Regions from separate parts of the Dorea sp. AF24-7LB genome, predicted to be linked through region 1. Evidence: predicted binding sites of a transcription regulator. Region 1 holds the regulator's gene; each other region holds the start of a gene.
What was found. The regulator Rex, encoded in region 1, represses fermentation and respiration genes when NADH is low (regulators of the CRP and FNR family bind a similar motif). The targets are predictions, from matches to a motif close to ATTGTTAANTANTTAACAAT.

Region 1 (4,700 bases):
AGCACATCTCCGGAACCGCCTTTTGCCAGCGCCTGACAGCCACTTGTATTGACACAGGTCCGTTTTCCGGCTTCTCCAATCAACGTTCTTGAATCTTTCAGGACACAGGTAACGTTCCATTCTTTCGTCAGAGATTCCAGCACCTGCTGTCTGTTAGCTCTGATTTCAGGAACAGAAAGTCCGGTCAGTCTGGACATCTCTTTCATATGCGGAGTCAGGATAAACCTTCCTTCTGTAAGATATTCTGTATATTTCAAATGCTCCGCAAGCAGATTCAGTCCATCTGCATCGATCACACATGCTACTTCCACATTGGACAATACGGTTTTTAAAATCTTCTTTGCAGTCTTGGATCTACTAAGTCCGGAACCAATGCATACCGCATCTGCGTGACTTAAAAGCCGTTTCACTTCTTCCTTGTCAAATTCTGTATAGGTTGTGATGATTGCTTCCGGCAGGAGTGCCTGTAAAATGATCCGGTTCGATTCCTCCGTATAAATCTGCACCAGTCCGGCTCCCATCCGATAAGCTGCCATTGCATTAAGAAATGCAGCTCCGCTCATCCCTTTACTTCCGGCGATCACAAGCAGCCTTCCATAAGTACCCTTATTGGAATCTTCCGGTCTGTCCGGCAGCATTCTGATATATTCCTCTCTGTCCGGCAGATATGCAATGTTCTTGTTCTTCTCCATCGTCCGGAGTGATATTCCGATATCTGTCACTGTGACTTTACCTGCATATTCTTTTCCAGGATAAAAGATAAGTCCGATCTTCTCAACCTGAAACGTCACTGTATAATCTGCGCGGAATGCAATACCAAGCACACAACCATTTCCGGCATTGATTCCCGATGGAATATCCACTGCAACTTTTGTTCCGGACGCTTCATTCATCCACTCAATAACTTCCCGGTAATGCCCGGTTACTTCCCGACTCAGACCAACACCGAATATAGCATCAATGATCAGGCTGTATGTGCCATCCGGGTAGTGGTCGCGGATCGATCCTCCAATGCTTTCAAAAAGCTTCCACTGATATCGGCATTCCGCACTTAAATGTGCCGGATTCCCCGCCATAAAAACAGTAACCGCACATCCTTCTTCTTTTAAAAGTCTCGCGACAGCAAAACCATCTCCGCCATTATTTCCCGATCCACAGACAATCAGAACATCTGTAAAATCCAGCTTTTCCTTTTTCATGGAATCAATACAACTCCTCGCCGCACGTTCCATCAGTTCCAGTGATGGGATACCGAGATTCTCTATCGTATCCTTATCTGCCGCCTTCATACTGTCTCCATCCGGTAAAAACCTCATATACTCATCTCCCTAATATAATCGTACCTATGACACCTGCGGAGTCACAAAACCTTACATCCGCTTACTGACAAGCTCACATGAATGCAGGCTTTTCTGCTCAGGTATCATATAAAAAGGACGTATAAAAACAAGCCTGTATACACATGCCTGTTTCTATACGTCTGCTTTTACTAGTTCTTTCCTTTTTTGCGCTGGTCTTCATTATAACGACTGATGTTATAAGATAACTGCATCAGACTCTCTGACAAATGCACATTCTCAACAATGATATTATCCGGCAGATTGAGGTCTGTATGTGCAAAGTTCCAAATCGCGCGCACGCCGTTCTCCACAAGCATATTCGCAACTTCGATTGCCTTCTCTTTTGGAATTGTAAGTACAGCAATCTCTACATCATTCTTCTGGACAAAGGACTTCAACTCGTCCATCATGCGGATCGGCACTCCACGAATCGCAACTCCCTCCAGACGCGGATTTACATCAAAAATTCCGGTCAGGATAAATCCACGTTTTTCAAACGCTGCATAATTTGCAAGTGCCTGTCCCAAATTACCTGCACCAATGATTATGATCTTATGATCTTCTTCCAGTCCCAGGATTTTGCCGATCTCTGTATATAGATATTTGACATTATAGCCGTATCCCTGCTGTCCGAATCCTCCGAAATTGTTAAGATCCTGACGAATCTGAGACGCAGTAACCTTCATCCTTTTGCTCAGATCGTTAGAAGAAATACGTTCTACCCCATTTTCAAGGAGTTCTCCTAAATATCTATAATATCGCGGCAAACGTCGGATGACTGCCTGTGATATTCCTCGATTATCCAATTTTTTCACCTTCCCATATGTATTCTAACTGTTATTATATAAAATTGTATGAATAAAGTCAATTTTTTAGTAGTTTTTTTATTACGTTTTCGTTATAATAAGAACGTATGTGAACAGATAAGGAGGAATTTTTTATGATACTTGCCTGTCATGGAATTAACAAAACATTTGGTGAAGAAATCATTGTGAAAGATGGTTCTTTTCATATAGAAGATCATGAGAAAGCTGCCCTTGTAGGCCCGAACGGAGCCGGCAAATCTACTATTTTCAAGATAATTGCCGGAGAACTGCCGTCAGATGGTGGTTCCGTCATCCTGACCAAAGGAAAGACTATGGGATATCTCGCCCAGCATCAGGACATGAATACAGATCGTTCGATCTACGAAGAAGTGCGCACGGCAAAAGCAGATATCATTGCCATGGAACAGAAGATCCGTCAGCTGGAACTGGAGATGAAGGACTTAAGTGGAGACTCTCTGGAAGACCACATGGACTCCTACAACCGGCTGACCGCAGCATTTGAACGCGAAAATGGATATGCTTATGAAAGCGAACTGACTGGCGTCTTAAAGGGACTAGGTTTTCAGGAAGAAGAATTTACCAAACCGGTGAATACGCTCTCCGGAGGACAGAAAACCCGTGTTTCTCTCGGCAAACTTCTGCTTACTAAACCGGATATTCTGCTTCTGGACGAGCCGACCAACCACCTGGATCTGAATTCAATCACGTGGCTGGAAACTTACATATTAAATTATCCGGGTGCAGTACTGATCGTCTCACACGACCGTTATTTTCTGAACCGGATTGTAACGAAAGTCATCGAAATAGAAAACGGTGAACTGATGACTTATTCTGGTAATTATACTGATTACTCTCAGAAAAAACAGCAGATCCGCGAAGCGCGTATCAAAGAATATCTCAACCAACAGCAAGAGATCAAGCATCAGGAAGCTGTTATTGAAAAGCTCCGCTCTTTCAACCGCGAGAAATCAATCAAACGGGCGGAAAGCCGTGAGAAAATGCTTGAGAAGATCAAGCCGGTAGAAAAACCGATAGAAACAAACAAAGACTTTCAGTTAAAGCTTGAACCTGCAACCATCAGCGGTAATGATGTACTGACGGTAGAACATTTAAGTAAAGCCTTTCCACCACAGACGTTATTTTCAGATATCAGTTTTGAGATCAAGCGTGGCGAACACGTTGCGATCATCGGCGATAATGGAACCGGCAAGACGACTCTGCTTAAGATTTTAAATCAGGTTCTCCCTGCAGACAACGGAACTTTCACCCTTGGTACGAATGTCCAGATTGGCTACTACGATCAGGAACACCATGTGCTCCATATGGAAAAGACAATCTTTGAAGAGATTTCGGATGATTACCCGACTCTTACAAATACGCAGATCCGGAACATGCTTGCAGCATTCTTATTTACCGGAGACGATGTCTTTAAACGGATTTCCGATTTAAGCGGTGGTGAAAGAGGACGTGTTTCTCTTGCAAAGCTTATGCTCTCTGAAGCAAACTTCCTGATCCTCGATGAGCCGACCAACCATTTAGACATTACCTCAAAAGAAATTCTGGAAAAAGCGCTGAATAATTATACCGGAACACTGCTCTATGTTTCGCATGACCGTTATTTCATCAATCAGACTGCCACAAGAATCCTGGATCTTACGCATCATACGTTTGTCAATTACATTGGAAATTACGATTATTACCTGGAGAAAAAGGAAGAACTCACAGCTGCATATACAGAAAATATCGATATGACTTCTGATTCTTCCACCGATTCCGGTGAAGTCTCCGCTTCCAAATTAAGCTGGCAGGAACAAAAAGAACTGCAGGCTAAGGAACGCAAACGCCAGAATGAATTAAAAAAGACGGAAGAACGCATCAGCGTACTCGAAGACCGCGACCGGGAAATTGATGAACTTATGGTACAAGAAGAGATTTTCACAAACTCTGTCAAATGCCAGGAACTCGCCAAAGAGAAAGTACAGATTGCGGAAGAGTTGGAAACTCTTTATAAAAACTGGGAAATTCTTGCTGAAGACTAAATTATCTTAGTCAAAACTACTGTTCTTATCGCATAAGATAAATAATACAAAAAGGCTTTGACTGCGAGAAGTTAAAGCCTTTTTTACTTAACGGTGCAATTCCAATTATATAATCATACCGAATCATCACTTCATCTTTATTCGATTGTCCATCTCATTATGATTCTGCCGTTTCCGTTTTCACCTGTGGCTGCTCTTTTTTTCCGGCTTTTTTATAAGCCTCCTCATAAAAATATTCCTGGGCAGAAAGTGGCTCTTTGTCATTCCTTATTCTTGTATAATTTCCATCCGGGTTCATTTTCCGCGCCTGGACATTGTCATTTAACATAATCCGGAAATCTTTAAGCAGACATTCCTTCAACCTTACATCCTCCACCGGCGCAGCTACCTCCACGCGGCGTACCGTATTTCTTGTCATAAAATCCGCCGATGCGATATAAACTTTACTGCGCTCTTCTGTTCCGAAAATATAAATACGGGAATGTTCCAGAAAA
Region 2 (4,700 bases), on a different contig from region 1:
AGAATCGGATGTATTGCAACAATCAAGCAGATTGTGAAGCTTCCGAAGAAGATCAGCCGTGTTCTGGTAAGCGGAGAGCAGAGAGCAGAGCTCATTGATCTGGAGTTTAAAGAGCCATATCTGCGCGGAACGGTTGCAGTGCGAGAGGATGTGGATACTTCATGGGAAGATACCGGAGCAGAACAGTCACCGCTCAATCTGGAAGCAATGGTGCAGGGACTCCGGGATATTTTCAAAGAATACATGGCAAAGAATCCAAAGATTGCGAAGGAATTTTCAGATCAGATCGATCAGATTACAGATCTTAAGAAAATGGTAAATGTGATCAATGCCAATGTTCCGATGTCTTATCCGGAATATCAGGAATTTCTGGAAGAAACGAATCTTATGAAACGGTATGACAAACTTGCCTATAAGCTTGTGAATGAGATTCAGGTACTTAATATTAAAGAAGAATTACAGGAAAAGATTAAAGAACGTGTGGATAAAAATCAGCGGGAATATATTCTGCGTGAAGAACTCAAACTGATTCGTGAAGAACTTGGAGATGAAAATCAGTTATCGGATGCGGATGAATTTCAGCAGAAGTGTGATGCGCTGGAGGCACCGGATGAAGTAAAAGAGAAGATTTCCAAAGAGATACGGAGATTCCGTAATTCCATGAATAATCCGGCAGAGTCGGGAGTTATCCGTACTTATATCGAAACGATGCTGGATATGCCGTGGGATCATATGTGTAAAGAACACAAAGATATTGCATATGCCAAAAAGATTCTGGACGAAGATCATTATGGACTGGACAAAGTAAAGGAACGTGTGCTTGAATTTCTGGCGGTACGCGCTCTGACGAAGAACACAGATGCACCGATCCTCTGCCTGGTTGGACCTCCGGGAACCGGTAAGACATCCATCGCAAAATCACTGGCGCATGCTTTGAAGAAGCCGTATGTGCGTATTTCACTCGGAGGCGTACGGGATGAGGCAGAGATCCGCGGTCACAGAAAAACTTATGTCGGAGCGATGCCGGGAAGAATTGCAGCGGCTGTGAAGAATGCCGGAGTGAAGAACCCACTGCTCCTTCTGGATGAGATCGACAAAGTCAGCAATGATTATAAAGGGGATACATTTTCAGCACTTCTGGAAGTACTGGATGCGGAACAGAACAAGAATTTCAGAGATCATTACCTGGAGGTTCCGCTGGATCTTTCGGAAGTATTATTCGTGACAACAGCGAATACATTACAGACGATTCCAAGACCGCTTTTAGATCGTATGGAAGTGATTGAGATCAGCAGTTATACGGAAAATGAAAAACTTCATATTGCAAGAGAACACCTGATCCCGAAACAGCTGAAAAAGCACGGTTTAAAAGAAAAACAACTGTCGATCAGCAAGAAAGCTCTGTGGAAGATTGCAAGAAATTATACAAAAGAAGCCGGAGTCAGGCAGATGGAACGTAAAATTGCTGATATCTGTCGCAAAACGGCAAGAGAGATTTTGGAAGATAAGAAGAAAGCCGTACGCGTGACAGAAAGGAATCTGGAACATTATCTCGGAAGAGAGCTGTTCAGCTATCAGATGAAAAATGACAAGGATGAAGTTGGTATTGTGCGGGGACTTGCATGGACAAGTGTTGGCGGCGATACGCTTCAGATTGAAGTAAATGTCATGCCGGGAGAAGGCGAAATCCTGCTGACCGGTCAGCTCGGAGATGTGATGAAAGAATCCGCGCGTACAGGTATCAGTTATATCCGCTCCGTCAGCTCGGAGCATAAGATTGACGAGAAATTTTTCAAAGAGCATGATATTCATATACATATACCGGAAGGTGCAGTGCCAAAAGATGGCCCGTCGGCGGGAATTACAATGGCAACAGCAATCTTTTCGGCTGTTACAGGGAAAAAAGTCCGTGCAGATCTGGCAATGACCGGAGAAATTACGCTGCGTGGAAGGGTTCTTCCAATCGGAGGTCTGAAAGAAAAGCTTCTCGCTGCTAAAAATGCGGGAATCCTGACAGTTCTTGTTCCAAAGGAAAATAAAGCGGATGTAGAAGAGATATCAACAGAGATTACAAAAGGACTGGAGATCATTCCGGTTTCTCATATGGATGAAGTATTGAAGCTTGCACTAAAGCGTTAAAAGGGGGAAAAGAATATGGTTATAAGAAGCTTGAATCTGGAAACAGTATGTGGAATTACAAGTAAATTACCGGAAAATGAACATCCGGAAATTGCATTTGCAGGAAAATCAAATGTTGGAAAATCATCCCTCATTAATGCTCTCATGAATCGGAAATCATTTGCGCGTATTTCCGCGACACCAGGAAAGACACAGACGATTAATTTTTACAATATTAATGAAGAATTATATCTGGTAGATCTTCCGGGATATGGATATGCAAAAGTATCTGAGCAGGAAAAAGCGAAATGGGGTCAGCTCATTGAGCGGTATCTCCATGGATCGGAACAGTTGAAGGCAGTCTTTCTTCTGATTGATATCCGGCATGATCCGTCTGCGAATGATAAACTGATGTACAGTTGGATCGTGGAGCAGGGATTCAATCCGATCATTATCGCGACTAAATTAGATAAGATCAAGCGCAGCCAGGTACAAAAGCAGATCAAAGCAATTCGCCAAGGATTAAATCTGCTTCCGGGAACGATTGTTATTCCATTTTCATCTGTGACGAAGCAGGGAAGAGATGAGATATGGGAGCTGGTTGAGACGGAATTTATGGAGAAGAATGAAGAGGAGTAATGGATGAGAGAAATTGTCATCTGTGAAGATGTAGAGATTGAAAGAAACCTTTTGAATACAGTACTGCTATGGAACTGCTGTTTCTTGACACCTACATGAAAGAATTAAACAGCATGGAGACAGCGCGAAGAATAAGAGAATAAGGAAAGAGAAGTTTGATAACAGATTGACAAACTTCTCTTTCTTTGCTATTATTAGACTAAAGTACAAACAAAAGTCTAACAGTAAAACAAAAGTAACGAGAAGGAGTAAGATCATGAATTATATTACGAATATCCAGAAGTATTCTATTCATGACGGAGATGGAATTCGTACTACCGTTTTTTTTAAGGGATGCCCGCTGAAATGTGTCTGGTGTCACAATCCGGAGACACAGCGATTTGAAAGAGAACTTCAGTACGATAAGGAAAAATGCATTGGATGCGGAGCCTGTGCAAAAGTCTGTCCGCAGAGCGCGATTTCAATGACGGAGGGAAAACCGGTTCTTGACAAATCTCTGTGTAATCTTTGCGGAAAGTGTGAGAATTACTGCCCGGAAGGAATCCGTGAGACAGTGGGAGAAGAGTATCCGGTAAAAGAACTGGTAAAAGAACTGATGAAGGATCTGATGTTCTACGAGCAATCCGGCGGCGGTGTTACTCTTTCCGGCGGAGAAGTTATGGCAATGTCTACGGAGTATGTGCTGGAAATTGCCAAAGCACTTAAGAAGGAAGAGATTTCTTTAACAATTGATACGTGCGGATATGTGCCGTATGATAAATTTGAAGCGGTTTTACCGTATGTAGATACATTTTTATATGATGTGAAAGTGATGAATCCGGAGCTTCATAAGAAGTACATAGGCGTAGATAACAGACTGATTCTTGAGAACCTTGTGAAATTATCGGATGCGGGAGCAAGGATTTACATCCGTATTCCGACAGTCAAAGAAGTGAATGGCAATGATGAGAATATGAAGGCAACCATTCAGTTCTTAAAAGAACACAATATCCATCCGGCACAGGTGAATCTGTTGCCGTACCATAATACAGGAAGCAGCAAGTATCCAAAACTGGATATGGAATATAAAGGAACTGATTTAACGGCACCAACAAATGAAGAGATGGAAGGTTTTGTAAAACTTTTCCAGGATGAAGGCTTCTCAAATACCAGAATAGGAGGTTAAAACAATGGCAAAAAGAGGCATGAATGAAAGAATTCAGAAACTGAGAGAACTGAGTGTAACAACACCGGTACATATCGACTTGGAGAGAGCGAAGATCGAGACAGATTTTTACAGAGAGAATGATGGAAAATATTCTATTCCTGTAATGAGATCTATGGTATTAAAAGAGTATTTCTCCAAGAAGACATTATATCTGGGTGATGGAGAACTGATCGTAGGTGAAAAAGGAAAAGACCCGCAGGCATCTCCGACATTCCCGGAACTTTGTTGCCACAGCGTAGAAGATATGACAGTTATGAGCGAGCGTGACCTTGTATCTTTCCATACAACAGAAGAAGACAGAAAGCTTCAGGCAGAGGAGATCATCCCATTCTGGCAGGGACGCAGCATGAGAGAAAAACTTCTTGCAACTATGACTCCGGAGTGGAATGACTGCTATTCAGCAGGTATGTTCACCGAGTTCATGGAGCAGAGAGGACCGGGACATACATGTGGTGGAGAACAGGTATTTACAACCGGATATATGGATTACAAAGAGAAAATCAAGAAGACAATGGATTCGCTTGATTTCTTAAATGATCCGGAAGCATACGACAAGATGGAAGAGTTAAAAGCTATGGATATTTCCTGCGACGCAGTGATCATCCTTGGCGAGAGATATCATGAATTAGCACTGGAGATGGCTGAGAAAGAAGCTGATCCGGTTCGTAAAGAAGAATTAAAACAGATCGCAGCCAACTTGGAAGTTGTTCCTGCACATGCACCAAAGACATACTGG
Region 3 (4,700 bases), on a different contig from region 1:
ACAGTAAAGTACGTTTCCTCGGACGAAGCATGGAGCTTGGTGTATCTGCGGATATGCTGGGACGTGTCTTCGATGGACTGGGACGTCCGATTGATGATGGACCGGAGATTTTGCCGGAGGAAAGAAGAGATATTAATGGTCTGCCTATGAACCCGGCAGCCCGCGTGTACCCGGAAGAGTTTATCCAGACAGGTGTATCTGCCATTGATGGTCTGAACACATTGGTTCGTGGACAGAAACTGCCAATCTTCTCTTGTTCCGGTCTGCCACATTCCCAGCTGGCAGCCCAGATTGCAAGACAGGCAAAGGTACGTGGAACAGATGAGAAATTCGCCGTTGTATTTGCTGCAATGGGTATTACATTCGAAGAGTCTAACTACTTCATCGAGTCATTCAAAGAGACAGGTGCGATTGACAGAACCGTTCTGTTTATCAACCTTGCAAATGACCCGGCTGTAGAGCGTATCGCAACTCCTCGTATGGCACTGACAGCAGCAGAATATCTGGCATTTGAAAAAGATATGCACGTTCTGGTTATCCTGACAGATATCACGAACTATGCAGATGCGCTGCGTGAAATTTCCGCAGCGAAGAAAGAGGTACCTGGACGTCGTGGATATCCAGGATATATGTACACAGACCTTGCAACAATGTATGAAAGAGCCGGACGTCAGAGAGGTAAAGACGGAAGTATCACTATGATCCCAATCCTGACTATGCCTGAGGATGATAAGACACATCCTATTCCTGATCTTACCGGATATATCACAGAAGGTCAGGTAATCTTAAGTCGTGAGCTGTATCGTAAAGGATTACAGCCGCCGATTGATGTATTACCGTCTCTTTCCCGTCTGAAAGATAAAGGTATCGGTGAAGGCAAAACAAGAGCAGACCACGCCAATACGATGAACCAGTTATTTGCTGCGTATTCCCGTGGAAAAGATGCAAAAGAACTGATGACAATCTTAGGAGAAGCTGCCTTAACAGAGATTGACCTGAAATATGCAGAATTTGCAGAAGCATTTGAAAAAGAATATGTTTCCCAGGGATATGACAACGACAGATCTATTGAGGAGACACTGGAAATTGGCTGGAAATTATTGTCTATGCTGCCAAGAGCAGAGTTGAAACGTATCGACGACAAATTCTTAGACCAGTATTATGGAAAGCAATAATCAGGTAATGGAAATAAGGAGGTAGCGAATGGCATCGAAACAGATCACTCCTACCCGGATGGAACTGACCAAGACGAAGAAGAAGCTTGTTACAGCAAGAAGGGGACATAAGCTCCTGAAAGACAAGCGTGATGAGCTGATGCGTCAGTTCCTGGAGCTGGTAAAGGAGAACATGGCACTTCGTCAGAAAGTAGAAGCCGGAATCCTCTCTGCAAATAAGAACTTTGTTATAGCCAAAGCCGGAATGGATGAGGCTACGTTGAATACCGCACTGATGGCACCAAAACAGGAAGTAAATCTGGAAGTAGGCAATAAAAATGTTATGAGCGTTGACATTCCTGTGTTCAATACGAAGACAAGGACTGCTGATGCCAATGATATTTATTCTTATGGATTTGCATTTACATCCAGTGATCTGGATGGTGCTGTAAAATCACTGGCGGACATTCTGCCGGATATGTTGAAACTTGCGGAGACAGAAAAAGCATGCCAGCTTATGGCGGCTGAGATCGAGAAGACAAGACGTCGTGTAAATGCGCTGGAGCATGTGACAATTCCGGAGGCTCAGGAGACAATCAAATACATCACGATGAAGCTGGATGAGAACGAGAGAAGCTCTCAGATCCGTCTGATGAAAGTAAAAGATATGATGCTTGAAGAAGCACATCACTACAGCGAAAGAGCTTAGAATGAAAAGGCGATACAAAAGATGTGTCGCCTTTTCGTTTCGCGTAGAGAATAAGGCGGAACGGAACATCGTCATCATGGAAAAGGGAAGAGATACAAATGAATTTGACGGATTTCAAATACATTATTGAAATAGATAAAAGAGGATCGATTTCACAGACTGCAAAAGAGATTTACATTGCGCAGCCAAACTTAAGCAAAGCAATTAAAAATGTAGAAACAGAATTTGGCATACAGATTTTTAAACGCTCCTCAAAAGGAGTACAGGCGACAAGAGACGGACAGAATTTTCTGGAATATGCCAGAAAAGTCATCCGGGATGTTGATGAGCTAAGGGAACATTATGGAAAAGAACGCAGTGAAAAGCTGACACTTCGATTTTGTGTGCCCCGGGCCAGCTATATTGCGCATGCTTTTGCCGAGTATATCAGCAACCAGGATGACCAGATGGAGATGGATGTGGATTTCCGGGAGACAAGTACGATGACGGCAATCGACAGTATCGGTCAGAATGGATATGATCTTGGAATTATACGGTATCAGCGGAGAAAGCAGGAGGATTACCAATCGCTTCTTCAGCTTCGGAATCTGGAAATGCAGGTGATCAATGAATTTGATTATTTACTTTTGACTTCCGCAGACGGAGAACTTGCAGAAAAGGATTTTCAGTCTCCGGGAGAATTATCGGACGGAGTAGAAATCTTACATGGAGATTCCAGGCTCCCGAACGGAGAATATATTGAATTTTACCGGGAAGGAAGGGAAGCCTATCATCCGAAAAAGAAAATATATATTTTTGAAAGAGGAAGTCAGTTTGATATTTTAAGAGAAGTGAAGAACAGTTATATGTGGGTATCTCCGCTGCCGGAAAAGATGCTGGAACGGTATCATCTTGTGCAGAAGGAAGTCGGATTTCTAAGACATAAAATGAGGGATGCACTGATATATAAAAAAGGATATGTGATGAATCAGAAAGAAAAAGAATTTCTTGAGCATCTGAGAAGGAAAATTGAAGAAATATAATTGTCTAGAAGAAAGAAGGTGTGCCTGAGGGTGCATCTTTTTTTAGGATATATAAAATTCTATATGGAAGACATCGGATATTGATATAAACATATCAATAATTTCTATGATATAATATACAATAAATTGATAAAAAATAGCCAATATCAGGGGAAAATGAACAAAAAGGAGGATGAGGATATTATGTTAGATACATCGTATTATGAGAAAGCAGATGAAATCATAGCAAGACACACAAGAGAAGAACGATCATTGATCCCGATTATCCAGGATATTCAGGAGGAGTACAGATACCTGCCACCGGAACTTCTGACATATGTGGCAAAACAGATCGGGATTACGGAAGCAAAGGCGTACAGCGTGGCAAGTTTTTATGAGAATTTTTCTTTCGAGCAGAAAGGCAAATATGTCATTAAAGTCTGTGATGGAACAGCCTGTCATGTGAGAAAATCCATTCCGATCCTGGAACGTTTGTATAAGGAACTCGGATTAAATGATAAGAAGCATACATCAGACGATCTGTATTTTACTGTGGAGACGGTGTCCTGTCTGGGGGCATGTGGTCTGGCACCGGCGATTACAGTAAATGATGTTGTGTATCCTAAGATGTCACCGGAAAAAGTAGTGGATCTGCTGAAAGAGTTGAGAGGAGAATAACATGAAGATAGAGAACAGAACGGAATTAAAAGAATATCGTACTGAATGTCAGAAGCGGCAGCGTGCGAAATGTCGCGTTTTGATCTGCGGTGGAACAGGATGTCTGGCCGGGGGTTCAGATAAAATTTACCAGAAAATGCTGGAACTGACAAAGAATGACGGGAATGTATCGGTGGAGTTCGGCGCAGAGATTGCACATACCAAGGTTATGAAGAGTGGTTGCCACGGATTCTGTGAAATGGGACCGCTGGTGAGAATCGAACCACATAATTATTTATATATTAAAGTGTCGCCGGATGATTGTGAAGAGATCTATCAGAAAACAATCTGCGAAGGAAAAGCGATTGAACGTTTGTTATATCATATGGACGGACAGGTCTATGCTTCACAGGAAGAGATCCCATTTTACGCAAAGCAGACGAGACTTGTATTGAAAAACTGCGGACATATCGATGCCGATCACATCGAAGGAGCGATGGTGGTCGGAGCATATTCTGCATTAGAAAAAGCATTGTTTGAGATGACACCGGAATCCGTGATCGATATGATTTATGAGTCAAATTTAAGAGGACGTGGCGGTGCAGGATTCCGTACCGGACGTAAATGGAAACAGGTAGCATCCCAGAAGGAAAAGATTCGTTACGTAGTCTGTAACGGTGACGAAGGTGACCCGGGCGCATTCATGGACAGAAGTATTATGGAGGGTGATCCGCACCGCATGATCGAAGGTATGATGATCGCTGCATATGCGGTTCAGGCGCAGGAAGGATATATTTATGTCCGTGCCGAATATCCGCTCGCGATCCAGAGACTGGAGACGGCAATCCATCAGGCGGAAGAGATTGGAATTTTAGGAGATCATATCCTGGGAACAAACTTCAGCTTCCGTTTACATATCAACCGAGGAGCCGGAGCATTTGTCTGCGGCGAAGGAAGTGCGCTGACAGCATCTATTGAAGGCAAACGTGGTATGCCGAGAGTAAAACCGCCGCGTACAGTACAGCAGGGACTCTGGGCAAAACCTACAGTATTAAATAACGTTGAGACTTACGCAAATGTACCAATGATCATTCAAAACGGCGCAGAGTGGTATCTGGGTATCGGTACACCGGAAAGCCCGGGAACAAAAGCATTCGCATTGACAGGTAATGTAAGAAA

Region 2: DWY31_RS05095 (trans-4-hydroxy-L-proline dehydratase activase) is a predicted target of Rex. The motif match lies at 2,912-2,931, and genes of this name have one in related genera.
Region 3: DWY31_RS10905 (complex I 24 kDa subunit family protein) is a predicted target of Rex. The motif match lies at 2,965-2,984, and genes of this name have one in related genera.

What each region holds. Positions count from the first base shown of each region.
Region 1 covers NZ_QUFR01000001.1:268,593-273,292, reverse strand. Annotated here, with positions in the region: gene DWY31_RS01325 (NAD(P)H-hydrate dehydratase) at 1-1,316, opposite strand, end outside; gene DWY31_RS01320 (redox-sensing transcriptional repressor Rex) at 1,490-2,146, opposite strand; gene abc-f (ribosomal protection-like ABC-F family protein) at 2,281-4,206, shown strand; gene ppk1 (polyphosphate kinase 1) at 4,364-4,700, opposite strand, start outside.
Region 2 covers NZ_QUFR01000003.1:228,335-233,034, reverse strand. Annotated here, with positions in the region: gene lon (endopeptidase La) at 1-2,139, shown strand, start outside; gene yihA (ribosome biogenesis GTP-binding protein YihA/YsxC) at 2,155-2,757, shown strand; gene DWY31_RS05095 (trans-4-hydroxy-L-proline dehydratase activase) at 3,014-3,922, shown strand; gene hypD (trans-4-hydroxy-L-proline dehydratase) at 3,927-4,700, shown strand, end outside.
Region 3 covers NZ_QUFR01000011.1:34,701-39,400, forward strand. Annotated here, with positions in the region: gene DWY31_RS10890 (V-type ATP synthase subunit B) at 1-1,175, shown strand, start outside; gene DWY31_RS10895 (V-type ATP synthase subunit D) at 1,204-1,863, shown strand; gene DWY31_RS10900 (LysR family transcriptional regulator) at 1,962-2,885, shown strand; gene DWY31_RS10905 (complex I 24 kDa subunit family protein) at 3,069-3,542, shown strand; gene DWY31_RS10910 (NADH-quinone oxidoreductase subunit NuoF) at 3,544-4,700, shown strand, end outside.